2 regions of the Cohnella sp. GCM10027633 genome follow, and region 2 is predicted to be linked to the other one. Evidence: a T-box and tRNA genes for the amino acid it is inferred to sense, from the RefSeq annotation. Region 2 holds a T-box; the other holds one or more tRNA genes.
What was found. A T-box is a leader RNA that pairs with one kind of tRNA and senses whether it is charged. The one in region 2 lies ahead of leuS (leucine--tRNA ligase), so its partner is inferred to be a tRNA-Leu.

Region 1: it has a tRNA-Leu gene. The T-box ahead of leuS (leucine--tRNA ligase) is inferred to sense a tRNA for this amino acid. The anticodon was not compared.

What each region holds. Positions count from the first base shown of each region.
Region 1 is NZ_JBHTGV010000013.1:21,031-29,860, reverse strand. Features, by position in the region: gene ACFQZG_RS22320 (hypothetical protein) at 234-932, opposite strand; gene ACFQZG_RS22315 (xanthine phosphoribosyltransferase) at 1,200-1,772, shown strand; gene ACFQZG_RS22310 (hypothetical protein) at 1,863-2,189, shown strand; gene ACFQZG_RS22305 (hypothetical protein) at 2,277-2,486, shown strand; gene ACFQZG_RS22300 (carboxymuconolactone decarboxylase family protein) at 2,557-3,048, shown strand; tRNA gene ACFQZG_RS22295 (tRNA-Leu) at 3,196-3,282, shown strand; gene ACFQZG_RS22290 (FadR/GntR family transcriptional regulator) at 3,425-4,105, shown strand; gene dgoD (galactonate dehydratase) at 4,102-5,250, shown strand; tRNA gene ACFQZG_RS22280 (tRNA-Leu) at 5,400-5,486, shown strand; gene ACFQZG_RS22275 (ATP-dependent DNA helicase) at 5,563-7,506, shown strand; gene ACFQZG_RS22270 (hypothetical protein) at 7,757-7,948, shown strand; gene ACFQZG_RS22265 (extracellular solute-binding protein) at 8,422-8,830, shown strand, end outside.
Region 2 is NZ_JBHTGV010000012.1:1,541-10,370, reverse strand. Features, by position in the region: gene ACFQZG_RS21430 (nicotinate-nucleotide adenylyltransferase) at 1-466, shown strand, start outside; gene yqeK (bis(5'-nucleosyl)-tetraphosphatase (symmetrical) YqeK) at 456-1,040, shown strand; gene rsfS (ribosome silencing factor) at 1,060-1,404, shown strand; gene ACFQZG_RS21415 (CvfB family protein) at 1,401-2,324, shown strand; gene ACFQZG_RS21410 (class I SAM-dependent DNA methyltransferase) at 2,362-3,147, shown strand; gene ACFQZG_RS21405 (MMPL family transporter) at 3,216-5,453, opposite strand; gene ACFQZG_RS21400 (TetR/AcrR family transcriptional regulator) at 5,625-6,248, shown strand; T-box leader at 6,305-6,536, shown strand; gene leuS (leucine--tRNA ligase) at 6,588-8,830, shown strand, end outside.

The sequences.
Region 1 (8,830 bases), on a different contig from region 2:
GTAACGTTGCAGCGGCGGGGCGCCGGAAGTTTCGCGTGTAGCGTTACTTGGTAACGTTGCAGCGGCGGGGAGCCGGAAGTTTCGCGTGCAGCGTTACGTGGTAACGTTGCAGCGGCGAGGACCCGGAATGCAGCTCGCCCCCGGAAACGAGGAAATCCCCTTCGCTCCAGGAAGGGGGGACAACCTGAGCGAAGGGGATTTCTATAGGTAGGGAGTCGTACGCATCGTTAGAATTACGCGATTCCGATCAGCTTGATCGACAGCACCTCGTGAGTATCGGGATCGAGGTCGAGCTTCAGCCAGCCCTCGGCCACATCCATCGTCAGCACGTGAGAGTCGGGATGATCGGCGATCTCGAGCACGTCGGCCGCTTCCGCGCCGGGGATGCCCGTCCGAAGACCGGCGATGCCCGTCGGCACTTCGCCGGACGAGATCTCGATATAGACGACTTGCCCGCGTTCATCGAACCCTATGGCGAAGCCGGCGTATTCCCACATGTCGATCGTCTCGCCTTCGCCGGGAAGCGCGTATTGCGCGGTTGCGGCGCCGAATCGTTCGGCGACGGACGTATCGCTGTCGTGCAGCTCGATGCCAAGCAAGGCCGGAACGCCCGGGTCGAACGGCTTGTCTTCGGTCGCAGCCTTATCAGAGCCTTTAGTCGAATCGACAGGCTGCTGCGCGCCGGCGGCGCCGACTCCATCGCCGTTCGAGACGACGTCGTCGCTTGGCTCGGGTACGTCCGCCGGAGAAGAGATCGGTTCGACATGCGGCGAAGCTTCGGGCGACGGCGAGGTTAAGTTGGTAGCATGCGGGACGAGAACGCTTGGTTCGGCGGCTATAGGCGTCTGGTTGCCTGCGTTGCATGCGGTTAACGCGCCGCAGACGGCGACGACCGTTACGATCGCGATCAACCGGGTTCCGTACCTCAACATGTCCATTCAACTCCATTCCGTCTTGTCTATATGTAGTATGACACATCTTTTCGGCGAAAAGTTGCGCATGGGAAGAAAAAGTTGGAAAAACAGTTCTTTTGTCGCATTCTGGTGCATGGATTCAGGCCTATCGACTGCCGTCGAAACGTTCGACAAGTCCGGAAAATCGCCGTTGGAGCGGCATTGTTCGCGGCTTGTTTACCGGTTGCGCGAGCGAATCGGATGTGGTACGTTAGACGGAAAAGATAACGGGCGGTGGGGAGAACGATGGACATTCTGAAGGAAAGAATCTTGAAGGAAGCGAGCGTCGTTAATTCCGATGTACTGAAGCTCGACTCCTTGCTCAATCACGGCGTCGATCCTCAGTTGACGATGGAGATGGGCAAAGAATTCGCGAGAAGGTTCGCCGAGACGCCGATCACGAAAGTAATCACGGTCGAATCCTCCGGCATTCCGGTCGCCTTCGCGACGGCGCTGCAGCTCGGCGTGCCGCTCGTGTTCGCGCGCAGGAAGAAGACGCTGCTGGGAGAATCCGACGCCTACTGCGAACGCGTCCCTTCGTTCACGAAGGGGATCGTTACCGATCTGATCGTATCCCGTCACTTGCTCAGCCCGGACGATTCGGTGCTGTTCATCGACGACATCATCGCCAACGGCGACGCGGCGAGAGGCTTGATCAAGATCATCGAGCAATCCGGAGCGAACTTGGCCGGCATCGGCATCGTCCTGGAGAAGTCGTTCCAAGCCGGCGGCCGCGCGTTGCGCGAGCTCGGCTTCAAGGTGGAGACGCTCGTGAAGATCCAGTCGCTAGAGGCGGGCAAGATTACGTTCGGCGAATAGCCGACGGCCGAACTGGTGCATTTACCTTCTTTCCCAATTGAATTACTTTAACGTATAATAGGAGTAACTTGCAGGGGGAGGCGAGCAGCAATGGGGAAACTTGATCTGTCTGGTGAGTATTTTCTGGAGAAGTTAGAAGCGGCCAAAATCCACTTCGAGCGAGCGCTCGACTGCAAACATACGGAATTCGACGACCTGTATCCGTATATGATCGAGCATCCGCAGTTTTTCTGGTATAAGAGGTACGTCGCATGGTCGGAGCTGCTGACGATCGTTAAGCTGTCCGAAGAACTCGACATCGCTTGGACGGAGCGTTTCACCGAACGCCAAGCCGAATACGTCAACAACCGGGTCATGTCGAGCAAGGTGTTGGATTGCTGGTATGAAACGAACGATACGAGAGAGCACGTCGGCTGATCGAAGCGGCGGCGATTCCGAACAAGAACCCGCGCGGATTACGGTCCCTGCGGGTTTTTACATGCCCAATAGAAGGAGCAATAGACGATGAACGATGAGCAACTGGATCAATACCGGGTAGACGCTACGAAGGTTAGAATCGTAAGGGACGCGCTCGAGCTGAACGACGTCGTAGGCATCGTGGTCGCGTGGGACGACGAGTACGTGCTGATCCGCAGGCCCAATCGCCGCGTTATTAAAGTGAAACGGCACTATCCGATGCAGCCCGCTTCTGAGCCGCGCCAATGGATGGAATGAATTGTCGGGAATTGTGGCACAGTAGACGACAGATGTAGATTCTTAGCGGCCCATGCCGGGAGGTATACTGATGTCGTCGATGGAACGAATGGACGGGCTGCAGGAGGAAGAAGCGGACGTGCTGTCGTCTTGGCTGCCGAACGTCGCGGACGCTTACGAGCAGTTCGCGAACCAATGCTTCGCCGCCGGAGAGCTGGACGCGAAGACGAAGCAACTGATCGCGCTCGGCGTGTCGATCTTCGCGGGCAACGAGATGTCGATGAATTATCACGCGCAGGAAGCGATCTCGCAAGGCGCGAGCGAGCGACAGATCATCGAAGCGGCGTCCGTCGTCGCGGCCGCCGCGGGCGGACATGCGCTGTCGCACGGCGCGGTGCAGGTTGAGGAAGCGCTCGAATTGCTCAGGGGCAGCGGCTCGCTCGTGAGCGCGGTCGAACCGGACTTGCTGCATAGCCGCATGCAGGACTACTTGCAGGACACGGAATTCGCCGAGGAGAGCGGTTACTCCGACTGGGACGGCATGGAGATTCCGGGCGGAACGGCCTTGTCGCCGTCTTACTAAGCGCCGTATTAACTGAAAATTTGAACTTCCTCGCCGCGCTTGACTTCGCTTCCGGCCGCGTGCTATTATAAGTTTCGTGATCGAGACAGGGTTCGTCGGTAACGCTGCAACGCGATGAAGAATCTGCTCGGGAACACTTTATAGCATGCGGTCATGGCGGAATTGGCAGACGCGCTAGATTCAGGTTCTAGTGTCAGCAATGACGTGGAGGTTCGAGTCCTCTTGACCGCACCACCTTATGAACGAACAGCTCTTGGATCGTCCTTGCGACGATCCGGGAGCTTTTTTGTATGTTGACAAACCAATATTAAAGATCATTTCTTATATATTATAAGATCATATCAATATAAAGTTGAATCAAAGAGCGGGTGCATGGATGAAGAAGCTGGCTCACGAAGAAATTCTAGAGCAATTGCAGGAACAAATCCGCTCCGGCGAGTGGAAGCCCGGGGAACGCCTGCCGACGATGCAGGAATTGGCGTCGAGGTACGGACTCAGCCTGACCGCGGTTCGGGAAGCGCTGCGCCTGCTCGAGAGCCGGAATATCGTCAGCATCGAGCATGGCAGAGGCATATTCGTCCGCAACGATCCGGGTCTGCTTGAAGACCCGATGGCTCCGATCAAAGGAATGGAGACGCGTTCGCTGCTTGAATTGCTTGAAGCGCGCCTCGCGATCGAACCCGAGCTGGCGGCTTATTGCGCCATTCGTTCGTCCGCGGCCCAAGCCAAGTCCATACGCGAATTGGCGGACCTGATGGAAGCGCAGATGCAGCGCGGCGAGGATCACTTCCAGACGGACGTCCAGTATCACCAGGAGATCGCCGAAGGAGCCGGTAATCCGCTGCTTGCCCGAATGCTGTCCGTCGTGGCGGATTTGTCGGCGCAAGGAAGGCGAGAGACGGATAAACTTCCGTTCATGCGGGAGAAGGCCGCGGGCTATCATCGATTGATCGCTATCGCGATACAGGAGCGCGAGGCGGATCAAGCGAGATCGCTCATGAAAGCCCATATTCAAGATATGATCAATGCCATTCATTCGAAGGGGAGCGGAATATGAAGATCACGGGAATGGAATTATTCATCGTACCGCCGAGATGGTTGTTCCTGAAAATCGATACGGACGAAGGAATAACGGGTTGGGGAGAGCCGATCGTAGAAGGCAGGGCTCACACGGTGCGCGCCGCGGTCGAGGAATTGAGCGGCTATCTGATCGGCAAAGATCCGCTCGCGATCGAAGATCATTGGCAAGCGATGTACAGGGGCGGATTCTATCGCGGCGGGCCCGTGATGATGAGCGCCATAGCGGGAATCGATCAAGCTCTATGGGACATCAAAGGGAAATTCCACCAAGCCCCGATCTATCAACTGATGGGCGGAGCCTGCCGTCAGAAGATCAAGGTGTATTCATGGATCGGCGGGGATCGCCCTTCCGATGTCGGACAAGCCGCATTGCGCGCGCAGAACGAGGGCTTTACCGCCGTCAAGATGAACGCGACGGAGGAACTGCAATATATCGACTCTTACGCCAAGATCGATGAAGTGATCAAGAGAGTGGCCGCGGTCCGGGGTACGGTCGGCCCGCATATGGGAATCGGCATTGACTTCCACGGCCGCGTCCATAAGCCGATGGCGAAGATTCTAGCCAAGGAATTGGAAGCCTTCCGTCCGATGTTCCTCGAAGAGCCCGTGCTCCCGGAGAACAACGAGGCGCTTCGGGACATCGCGGCCGTTACGAATATCCCGATCGCGACGGGCGAGCGGATGTTCTCCAGGTGGGACTTCAAGAAGCTGCTCGCGGACGGCTATGCCGACATCATTCAACCGGACGTGTCGCATGCCGGAGGCATCACCGAGTGCAAGAAGATCGCAAGCATGGCGGAAGCTTACGACGTAGCGCTCGCCTTGCATTGTCCGCTCGGACCGATCGCGCTCGCCGCTTGCTTGCAAGTGGACGCGACTTGCCATAATGCGTTTATTCAAGAGCAAAGCCTGGGGATTCACTACAACCAAGGGAACGACTTGCTTGACTATGTCGTCGATCCCTCCGTCTTCAAGTACGTGGACGGCTACGTCACGATCCCCGGCGGTCCGGGACTCGGCATCGAGATCGACGAGGCGCACGTGCGGAAGATGGCGGCTATCGGACACGATTGGAAAAATCCGATCTGGCGCCATCAAGACGGCAGCGTAGCGGAGTGGTAACGGGAATGATCGTCGGACAAGTCTCCAGCCGCGAGTAGCCGTCAACGAATACTCGGTTGCCGATTCCTGTCGGCAGCCGAGTTCCCCACAATAAACGCTTGCATATCCGCCCATTTCGGGATATAATCTTAATTACGCATTGTCTACATGCGGTCATGGCGGAATTGGCAGACGCGCTAGATTCAGGTTCTAGTGTCAGCAATGACGTGGAGGTTCGAGTCCTCTTGACCGCACCACCTATACAATCGCCAGAAGCTCCGGGAAACCGGGGCTTCTTTTTATGAAACGACTGATACGGAGGCATAAGCGACTTTGAACCGATATCCTTTCGAATACGACCACGCCAGACCCTTCCTTCAGCAAGTCGGCGAATGGGTCGCGGACGTGTTCTACGACATCTTGCCCGAAGCGGGCTTCGAGGTGCGCGACGAGCAGATCTACATGGCTTACCAGATGGAGAGGGCGTTCGCGGACAAGCAGACGCTCTTCGCGGAAGCGGGCGTAGGGACGGGCAAGACGCTCGTCTACTTGCTGTACGCGATCTGCTACGCTCGCTATACGCGCAAGCCGGCGGTAATCGCGTGCGCGGACGAATCGCTCATCGAACAGCTGGCGAAGCCCGAAGGGGACCTGGCCAAGCTGACCCGGCATCTAAGCCTGGCGATCGACGCCAGATTGGCGAAGTCCATGGATCGATACCTGTGCTTGGTCAAGCTGGATCAAGCGCAAGCCGATGCCGAGCACGCGGACGCGTTCAAGGCGGTGCGCGATGAATTGCCACGGTTCGTGTATCAATACGAAGCGTTGCAGACGTTCCATGCTTACGGCGACCGCAAGCAATATCCGAACTTGAACGATCATCAGTGGGATAAGATCGGCTGGGATTCGTTCCAGGATTGCTTCTCTTGCGAGCTGAGGCACCGCTGCGGACAGACGTTATCCCGGGAGCATTACCGCAAATCGGGCGATCTGATCATCTGTTCGCACGATTTCTACATGGAGCACGTATGGACGTACGAAGCCCGCAAGCGGGAAGGTCAGCTTCCGCTGCTGCCTGAACATTGCGCCGTCGTTTTCGACGAGGGACATCTGCTGGAATCCGCCGCCCAGAAGGCTTTGACGTACCGCTTGAAGCATTCGGTGTTCGTGGAATTGATCAGCCGATTGCTGCAGAACGAGATTCGCGAATCGCTCGCCTTGCGCATCGACGAATCGATCGATCGGAGCGACTCGCTGTTCTATACGCTATCTCATCAGAGCGAGGATATTGCCGGCACCGATCGTAAACGGATCCTCATGAACGAGCGGTTGCTTGAGGAAGTGCGCCTGTTCCGCGAAGTAATCGAAGCGATCGAGGAAGAGCTCGTCTTCGAGAGCGAGCTGTACACGTTGAACGATTACCAGCTGCGCATCGTCGAGGAGCATCTGGAGACGATTCAGATCGCGCTCGGCTTGTTCCAGCGCTCCGATTCGCCGATCAGCTGGGCGACGGACGGCGATGACGGCATGACGTTGGTCATTATGCCGAGAGCCGTGAAGGAAGTGCTTCGGGAACGGGTATTCAATCTGAAAATACCGGTTATCTTCTCGTCCGCGACGTTATCCGTGAAAGGTTCGTTCGATTACATCGCGGACAGCTTGGGGATCGAGCGCTACCTCTCCTTCAGCGTCAGCTCCCCTTACGATTATAAGAATCAAATGGAATTGCTGGCTCCGGAATGGCCGCAAGGCGGGTCGTTCGAGGAGAAGACGAAAGCCGCCGCCGGACTATTGAACCGCACGGACGGCAGGGCTTTGATCTTATTCAACGGCAAAGAAGAGCTGCAGCGCTTCAAGCGATCGATCTCTTCCTTCCCGAGTTGCTCGGACATGCGCTTCTTCTATGAAGGAGACGCGGAAATCAGCCATCTGATCTCCGCTTTCCAACAGGACGAGCATAGCGTGCTGTGCGCCGTCAGCCTGTGGGAGGGACTCGATATTCCCGGTCCGTCCCTGTCGAACGTCATCCTCTGGTCGCTGCCTTTCCCTCCGGAAGATCCGGTCATTCTGGCCAAGCGGGAAGCGTCGTCCTCGCCGTACGAAGAAGTCGATCTTCCCTATATGTTGCTTCGGCTTCAGCAGGGCATCGGGCGGTTGATTCGCTCCCGCGAAGATCGCGGCATCGTCGCCATCTTGAGTGAGGAATTGCATCGGGACGCGAAGCTGCGGCAGGCCGTCGATGACGTATTGCCGGAGGGCGTACGGTTGCAGGCGTAAAGGCATAGACTCATGAATAAAGGAAGTTACACATAGCAAAGATTTCGTCGTTGAAATTGTTAAAATGTGGCATGTGCGGATGTGACGTGATATAGTTATAATGTGTCAATTGGTAGGAATGCATGGGAGATTCGCGTTGGAATAGCGAGTGAAACCCATGCTTCCGGAATTGAAAACTTCTTTATATAGTTCTGTATTCTAATAACGTTCATAGATTTTACTAGAGGAATACTTTAGTAGGAGGAATTCTATGAGCGACCCCGAGAGTAAGGAGGAGAAGAAGATGGCGGCAACCGAGTTGATCAGAAAACCGGCAGTGAATTTAAAGACTAAAGAACAGCTGGAGAACTTTATCGATGTAGCCAAGTCGAAAAACCCAATGACCGAATCAACGAAACAACGACTTAAAAATCGAACTCCTACGCCAAGGGGTAAACGGTAGAACATGCCTCTATATTATGAATATATATCATCCCGATTTACAGACCAAGTCAGTACTTTCTTATGTATCTAGGCGTGGATACTAAATATAAAAGGCAAGGTTTTGCAGCAGAAATGCTGGATGATCTTTTTACGATCGCATATGAATTGATCGAGAACACGGGTTGCAACTTTATTTACTTAGATTGCAATTCGGAATTAGGACATATTCTCTATGAAGATAGAGGTTTTAGAACAATTGATTATGATGAAGAGATAAAAATGTGGAAAATGGTTTTCAAAATTGAAAGACAATGAGCGGAATAACGATATTGATGGAACGAAGAAGCCTTGGCGAATCCGCCAAGGCTTCTTCGTATATCTTCCGCCGAACATGACTAACGTACGTTCATGATCTTGAGATACGATCATATCCATAGCCGCCGGCCCATGGAATAATGAAGCATGTAAGGATCATACACGAGGGGGATTACCATGAAAGGCTATCGCAAGTCTTATGCAGTCCTAATGAGCGTCATCTTGTGCCTCAGTATCGTTACCGCCTGTTCGAATGGCAACAACAACGGACAAGCGTCCGGCGAGTCTTCCGTTCGACCGTCGGAGAGTGCCGGCGCGAGCGCTAGCGCGGAGGCGCCTTCCGCCCAAGCGGAGCCGCAGCCGAACGATCGCACGAAATTCGAACCGCCGGTCGAGATTACCGCGGCTCTCGCCCTAAAGCCTTCGGATAAGCTGCGCAACGGCGACACGCCGGAGGATAACCCGGTGTCCCGCTGGTTCAAGGACAATCTGGGCATCGTCACCAAGTACAAATGGGTCGTAACGGACTCCCTGGAGACGAAGGTGCGGCTCGCAATGACGAGCGGCGAAGAATTGCCGGACGTTC
Region 2 (8,830 bases):
CCCGCCGCATAAGCCGCAGCCGGGTACCGGTACGAAGGCGCGTTGCGACATGCTGCAGGCGGCCATCACCGGCAATCCGGCGTTCCGGTTGGAGACGATCGAGCTGGAGCGCGAAGGCGCCTCCTACACGATCGATACCGTCATCGCGCTGCAGGCGCGGGATCCGGAGGCGCAGCTGTATTGGATCATCGGTTCCGACATGGTGAACGATCTGCCGAATTGGCGACGCATCGACGAGTTGCTGGAGCGTATTTCCTTCATCGGGCTGGAGAGGCCCGATCAACCGGCGGACGATACGCAGCTGCCGGCCTCCGTGAGGCGTCGACTGCTGAGGGCGGCGATGCCTCCGCTCGGCATCTCTTCGACGGATATCCGCCGCCGGCTCAAGGAAGGCAGATCGATCCGCTACCTCGTGCCGGAAGCGGTTCAAGATTATATCCGAAGGAATGAATTATATGGAACTTGAGCTGCTGAGGGAAGCGACGCGCGGACAGATGCCGGATAAAAGGTGGAGGCATACGCTCGGCGTCGTGGATACGGCGATCGAGCTCGCCGGCAGGTTCGGCGGCGACGTTCGCAAGGCGGAGCTCGCCGCGCTGCTGCACGACTACTCGAAGTCTTGGCAGACGAGCCGGATGGAGAAGGTCATTAGGGAAGAGCGGTTGCCGCCGGAGTTGCTCGAATACGACAAGGAACTATGGCACGCGCACGTCGGCGCCTGGGCGGTTCGGACGGAGCACGGCATCGCGGACGAAGAGGTGCTGGACGCGATTCGGTATCACACTTCCGGACGAGAGAGCATGACGCTTCTCGACAAGATCGTATGTCTGGCCGACTACATGGAACCGGGACGCGACTTTCCCGGCGTGGACCGGATTCGGGAGCTGGCGAAGACGAGTCTGGAGCAGGCGCTTATCGCGGGCTTCGATTCTACCATCGCGCTGCTGCTCGAGAGAGGTAGACGGATTTTTCCCCTTACGATTAGCGCGCGCAACGGTCTCATACTACAGGTAGAAGGCGACGATACATCAGGAAATTAACGTTAATGGAGGCTGAGACATGGCAGGAAACTCGGAAAATTTATTGAAATCGGTCATCGACGGGGCGGAGGAGAAAAAAGCGCACGATCTCGTCGCTCTGAACTTGCAAGGCATCTCGCTCGTCGCGGATTACTTCGTCATTTGCCATGGTAATTCGGACACGCAGGTGCAATCGATCGCCACGGAAATCCGCAAGCGCGCGGAGCTGAGCGGCGCCCGCGTACGTCTGGAAGGCATGGACACCGCGAGATGGGTGCTCGTCGACATGGGCGACGTCGTCGCTCACGTGTTCCATCGCGACGAACGCGAGTATTACCACTTGGAGCGTCTATGGTCGGACGCGAAGGCGGTTGAGCTCGCATGAGTCTCGTCGCCGGAACGCTGAGGACGCTGCGGGTTCTCCGGGAGGTGTCCCCGTACGGATGGTTTCTCGGCAGCGAGGACGACGGGGGAGAAGAAGTGCTGCTTCCTTACGGCGAATCGGTCGGCGCGAAGCATGAGCTCGGAGCGGAAGTCGAAGTTTTCTTGTTCCATGACGACAAGGAACGGATGACCGCCACGCTGCGGAAGCCTTACCTCGTCGTCGGGGAGATGGCGCGCGTCGAAGTGGCCGACTATCATCCCCGGTTCGGGTTTTTCCTCGAGATCGGCATCGGACGTCAGTTGCTCCTTCCGTTGAAGGAGCTTCCGGAAGGCCGCAGGGACGTGTGGCCGCAGAAGGGCGACGAAGTTCACGTCGTCATGAAGCACGACAAGGAAGGGCGCATGCTCGCCCGCCTCGCGAAGCTCGAGGATATCGAGCCTTACGTATTCCGCGCGCCGACGACCTGGAACAACGAGTGGAAGGAAGGCTGGGTCACGGACGTGTTCCGCGACGGCGTGTTCACGCTCGTGGACGGCGGCGTGCTCGGCTACGGCGCGCTCGGGTATATCCATAACTCTTCGATGGTCCATCCACTTCGCGTCGGGCAGAAGTTCAATGCCCGCGTGACGCAAGTGCGCGAAGACGGCAGAGTAAGCCTTAGCATTCGCGCCGCGAAAGAGACCGGCCGGGTGGAAGACGCGGATCGGCTGCTCGCGTTCCTGAAGGAGCGTCCGAACGGAGGTATGCCTTACTCGGACGAGACGAGCGCGGAAGATATCCAGCGCCGGTTCGGCCTGAGCAAGGGCGCGTTCAAGCGAGCACTCGGCAAGCTGATGAAGGAAGGACTCGTCACGCAGAAGGGCGCTTGGACGTACTTGGCTGGCAAGAGCGAAGAACCGCAACAGACGGACAACGCTTAATCATCCGATATTATGATCGAATAATGGAGAGACAGCTATGCGTTCTTATCGGCAATTCGCTTCCGTATACGATCGGTTGATGGAAGAAATGCCTTACGCGGAATGGATGAGCTTCGCCCGCAAATGTTGGCAGAAGCACGGCATGCCGAAGACGATCGTCGACTTGGGCTGCGGCACGGGCAACATGTCGATCCCGCTCGCGCGTTCGGGCTTCGCCGTATACGGCATCGATCTATCGGCGGAGATGCTGTCTATCGCCCGGAGTAAGTGGGACGAGCCGCGCCGCGGAAACGGCGATGATGAACCGGGCACGATTCGTTGGCTGCAGCAAGACATGCGGGATTGGGAGCTGCCGGAGCCGGTCGATGCGGTCATCAGCTTCTGCGACTGCTTGAATTACTTGACCGAGCCGGACGACGTCGTCGCGGCGCTGCGGCATACGTACGCGGGCTTGGCGCCGGGCGGGCTGTTCCTGTTCGACGTCCATGCGCCGATCACGTTCGAGCGCTACGCGGACGAGCAGCCCTTCGTGCTGGACGAGAAGGACGTCGCCTACTTATGGACGTGCGATTACGATCCGGATACCCGCACGATCGACCACGACTTGACGTTCTTCGTCCGCGACGAGAGCGTCGGCGGTTCGGAAGCGGTCTATCGCAGATTCGAAGAATCCCACTCCCAGCGCGCGTACGATCCCGAATGGATCGCCGAACAGCTTCGGACGGCGGGCTTCGAGCTGCTGCACCGTACCGCGGACTTCACGTGGGACGCGCCGAACGAGCAATCCGAGAGATTGTTCTACGTCGCCCGAAAGCCTGCTTAACGCGAAGTTGAGATTGCAAATAAGGCAACGATCCCATTACGGGTCGTTGCCTTTGTCGTATCATGCGCTTATTCGTTAACGGTGACGCGATTGTGTTCCGCCTTGATCGTCTTGCCCGGCTTGCCAGGCCAGAATGCGAGGTTGCCGAGCTTCATCGTAATGGCGGGCACGAGGAACGGCCGAACGACGAACGTATCGAGCAGCACGCCGATCGCGGTAATGAGGCCGAACTGCACGAGCACTTGGATCGGCAGCGTCGCGAGCACCGCGAACGTCCCGGCGAGGATGAGGCCCGCGGACGTAATGACGGCCCCCGTCTCGCCGACCCCTTCGCGAATCGCTTGGCCGAGCGGCATTTTCCCGCGCTTCTGCCAGATGCTAGAGATCATGAAGATGTTGTAGTCTTCGCCAAGCGCTACGAGGAAGACGAACGCGTACAGCGGAATCGAACCTTGGATCGCGTCCGCGCCGAAGCCGTAGTGCAGCACGATCCACCCGAGTCCGAGCGCCGAGAAGTAGGACAAGATGACGGTCAGCACCAGATAGACGGTCGCGACGACGGATCGGAGGTAAGCGAGCAGCAGCAGCGTAATGAGTCCGATGACGATCGGGATGATCAGCTTCGTGTCCCGGTCGCCTGTCGCCTTCGCATCGTGCTGCTCTGCGGTTTGTCCGCCGATCCAAGCGCGATCTTCAGAGTCCGCGATGCCTGCGTCGGCGAGCGCTTGCCGAGTCGCCTCGCGCAAGTCCGGAATGAGATCCATCGCTTCCAGCGCGTACGGATTCATCGCGAGCTCGACATCGTATTTCACGATTTTCGGATCGGCCGAACCGGCTTGCGGCTCGCTCACGCGGTCTACGTAAGGCAGAGCGGCTAGCTTCTCTTGAAGCGGCACGTCCTTGCCTTGAGTATCGACGATGACTTGGACGGGCGCCAACTCGCCGGGGGAGAACTTCTCCCCGATCAAGGCGAACCCTTCGCGAGAAGCCATATCTTTCGGGAAAGAAGACAGGATGTCGTACGTCACTTTGATCTGCGTCGCGAACGCCGCGAAGCCGCCGAGGAAGACGATGCAAACGGCGATGATGAGGCCCGGCTTGGCGACGACCGACCGTCCGGCCCAGTTGCGGGGCGCGCGCTCCGCCGAGGCGTCCGGAGCGGGCAAGCCGCGGCGTTTAGCTCGTTCGGCGCGCATCGTTGGCGTGCGAGGCACGAACGGGAAGAAGGAGGCGCGGCCGATGATGGCGAGCAACGCCGGCACTAGCGTCAGGCTGGCGATGCCCATGATCAGGATTGCGATGCTGAACGGCGCCGCGAAGCGCTGGTAGACGCCGTATTCCGCGACGAGCAGGGCGAGAAGCGACAGTACGACGGTCAGACCGCTCATCGCGATCGCTCCGGACGAGCCTGTGATAGCCGAGAGCAGCGCACGGCCTGCGTTGTCTTCCGTCTTCAGCAGCTGTCGGAACCGGGAGATGAGGAACAAGCAATAATCCGTTCCGGCGCCGAACAGCAGCACCGTCATGATGGACAGCGCTTGGGAATCGAAGACGATCCACCCTTCGGAAGCCATCCAGCCGAGCACCGGGTTAATGACGCCGTAGGCGAAGCCGACGGCGACGAGCGGGATGAGCGCCAGAATCGGCGAGCGATAGATGAGCAGGAGCAGCACGAGCACGAGCAGCACGGTGCCGATCAGCAGCGAGACGTCGGCGTTCTTGAACAAGCCGGTGGCGTCGATCTGGATGCCGACCGGGCCGGTGACGCGCACGCTCAGCTTGTCGGTGCCGCTCGTCGGCTCCGCGAACGGATCTTCGCCGAGCAGAGCGACGGTCTCCGCCTGTATATGCTCGACGCCTTCCTTCAACAGCTCGACGTCCGCCTGCTTGTCGAAGAGGACGGGAGCGACGAACGTGCTGCCGTCTTCGGATAGCTCGGCCTTCAGCGCTTCCGCGGGCAATTGATGCAGCGGCGGGATTGACGTTTGATGAGGCGCCGGAGCCGCGGCGAGCTGGGCGGACCAACGCTGAATGGCGCCGAGGTCGTCGTCCGTCAATCCTCCTTCGCGGTGCCAGACGTATAGCGCGGGAATGTCCGCGCCGCCGGCGAATTCGCGCTGCGCGATCGTCTCCGCTTGCACGGACGGCTTACTTGCGCTAAGGTTGGCCGCGTTGTTGTTCTCCTGGCTGCTCGCGCTCGGCAATAACGCGCTGAGCAAGGCTGCCGCGACGATCCAGACGAGTAGAGTTACCCATTTCGACTTCTTGCCTGCGACCCATTTAGCGATTCCGGCATTTTGATGCATGTACATTCGTCCTCTCCGCATTTTTAACGATGTAATCGTTGCTTGTTTGGGCTATAATGACGTTGACACCTAAATTATATATACCGGAAGGTTAATTATGCAACAGGAATTATACCGAAGGGTTAATTTTATCGCAAACATCATCGTTTCGACGAACGGGAGGACTGGGGAATGAATCCGACGGACGATTCATCCAGACGGGCGCCGGGAAGGCCGAGGCTGCAAGCCGGCGGGGTATCGATGCGGGAGACGGTGCTGGGCGCCGCGTCGAGGTTGTTCATGGAGCTCGGATACGAGCCGGTATCGATTAATATGATCGCGGAGCATGCGGGCGTCACGAAGGCGTCGGTGTACTATTATTTCGAAAATAAAGCCGAGCTGTTCACGACGTCCGTCATCGAGATGTTCGTGCGCGTACGGATGCGCACGATGGCGATTCTCGAAGACGAAGGCGATCTAAGAGCGCGGCTGTCGAAGCTTGCCCGCACGAAGCTGTCTCGCACGCATACGGATTTCGAGAGCATGATGAAGGAAGCCGTGCCCTTCTTGACGGAAGAGCAGCTGCAGAGCATCCGGAAAGCGGAGCACGGCATTCACGAAGGGCTCGCGGAGGCGTTCCGGGCCGAGATGGACAAGGGCGAGCTCGCGCCGGGCGATCCGATGATGCTCTCCCATGCGTTCTCCGCGCTGCTCATGCTGGGCAACCGGGAACGGTTCGGCGAGCGCAAGCCGTCCGTCGAGGAACTGGCGGAAGGGGTCGTCGAGCTGTTCTGGAACGGGGCGGCAAGGCGTTAGGCGGGCGCCCGGCCCGGCTTGACATCGATCGTTCCGATTCGCTATAATCATGGCATACTTTGGCTGAGATAAGGAATAGTAATCGCGCGCGCGTTACCCAGAGAACCGGCGGAAGGTGCAAGCCGGCTAACGCGGACGATGAACTCGCCTTGGAGCCTTCGGATCGAGCGGCGATGCCGGGTAGATCGGACGTGAACCTCGCGTTAAGAGGAACGAGTGGACGGATGCCCAAGCAGGGCCGCCGTCAACTAGGGTGGTACCACGGGAATTGATCCTCTCGTCCCTAGCGATAACGCTAGAGACGCGGGGTTTTTTTAATTTGGAGAGGGGTAACAAGTTATGACGCAAGAGAATCAGCAGGGCTACCGTCCGCTTACGATCGAGCCCAAGTGGCAGCAATATTGGGACGCGAACAAGACGTTCCGCACGACCGAGGAAGCGGACAAACCGAAATTTTACGCGCTGGATATGTTCCCGTATCCGTCCGGGGCGGGGCTGCACGTCGGCCACCCGGAAGGCTACACGGCTACCGATATCGTCAGCCGCTACAAGCGGATGAAAGGCTTCAACGTCCTCCATCCAATGGGGTGGGACGCGTTCGGGTTGCCTGCCGAGCAGTACGCCCTGCAGACCGGACGCCATCCGCGCGAGATCACGGTGGAGAACATCAACAACTTCCGCCGCCAGATCAAGTCGCTCGGCTTCTCGTACGACTGGGACCGCGAGTTCAGCACGACGGATCCGGATTACTACAAGTGGACGCAGTGGATTTTCATTCAATTGTACAAAAAAGGGTTGGCCTACGTCGCCGAAGTACCGGTCAACTGGTGTCCGGCGCTGGGCACGGTGTTGGCGAACGAGGAAGTCATCGACGGCTTGAGCGAGCGCGGCAACCACCCGGTCATCCGCAAGCCGATGCGCCAATGGATGCTGAAGATTACGGAATACGCCGAGCGGTTGCTGGAGGACTTGGAAGAGCTTGATTGGTCCGAGAGCATCAAGGACATGCAGCGTAACTGGATCGGCAAGTCGACGGGCGCGGAAGTGAACTTCGCGATCGAGGGCCATGACGCGGCGCTTACTGTATTCACGACGCGTCCGGACACGCTGTTCGGCGCGACGTACTGCGTATTGGCTCCGGAGCATGAGTTGGTGGGCGTTATCGCGTCCGCGGAGCAAAAGTCGGCTGTAGACGCGTATGTCGATGCGGCTGCTCGCAAGAGCGACCTGGAGCGCACGGATCTGGCCAAAGACAAGAGCGGCGTATTTACGGGCGCGTACGCGATCAATCCGGTGAACGGCGCGAAGGTGCCGATCTGGATCGCGGACTACGTGCTCGGCGGTTACGGCACGGGCGCGATCATGGCCGTACCGGGTCACGACGAGCGCGACTGGGAATTCGCGAGGAAGTTCGGACTGCCGATCGTCGAGGTCGTCGCGGGCGGCAACGTCGAAGAAGCGGCGTATACGGGCGACGGCGCTCTGGTGAATTCGGACTTTTTGAACGGGAAGAACACGGCGGACGCGATTGCCGCGATGATCGCTCATCTGGAGCAAGCGGGCAAGGGCAAAGGCAAAATCACGTACCGTCTGCGCGACTGGCTGTTCAGCCGCCAGCGTTATTGGGGCGAGCCGATCCCGGTCATCCACTGGGAAGACGGCACGATGACGACGGTCGAAGAGTCGGAGCTGCCATTGCTGCTGCCTGACGTCGACGCGATCGAGCCGTCTGGCACGGGCGAATCGCCTCTCGCGAACGTCGAGGACTGGTTGAACGTCGTTCATCCGGTAACGGGACTGAAGGGCCGCCGCGAGACGAACACGATGCCGCAATGGGCCGGCAGCTGCTGGTACTACTTGCGGTTCATCGATCCGAAGAACGCGGACGCGATCTGTTCGCCGGAGAAGCAAGCGGAATGGCTGCCGGTCGACCTGTACATCGGCGGCGCGGAGCACGCGGTTCTTCACTTGCTGTACGCGCGTTTCTGGCATAAGGTTCTGTACGATATCGGCGTCGTGAACACGAAAGAGCCGTTCCATAAGCTCGTGAACCAAGGCATGATACTCGGCACGAACAACGAGAAGATGTCTAAGTCCCGCGGCAACGTCATCAACCCGGACGAGATCGTCGGGGAATTCGGGGCCGATACATTGCGCATGTACGAGATGTTCATGGGCCCGCTCGAAGCGACGAAGCCATGGAACACGAACGGCGTGGAAGGCGTGTACCGCTTCCTCGCGCGCGTCTGGCGGTTGTTCGTCGACGACAACGGCAATCTGAACGAGAAGATCAAGGACGTTCCGGGAGAGGAATCGTTCCGCCGCACGTGGCACAAGAGCCTCAAGAAAGTCGGCGAAGACTACGAGGCGCTTCGATTCAACACGGCGATCAGCCAGATGATGATTTTCGTCAACGACGCGTACAAGGCCGAAGCACTGCCTGCGGAAGCGATGAGACACTTCGTGCAGATGCTGTCGCCGATCGCGCCGCACATCGCCGAAGAGCTGTGGGAGAAGCTCGGCGGCGAAGGCTCCGTGTCTTACGCGCCATGGCCGGCGTACGACGTCTCGCTCGTCGTGGA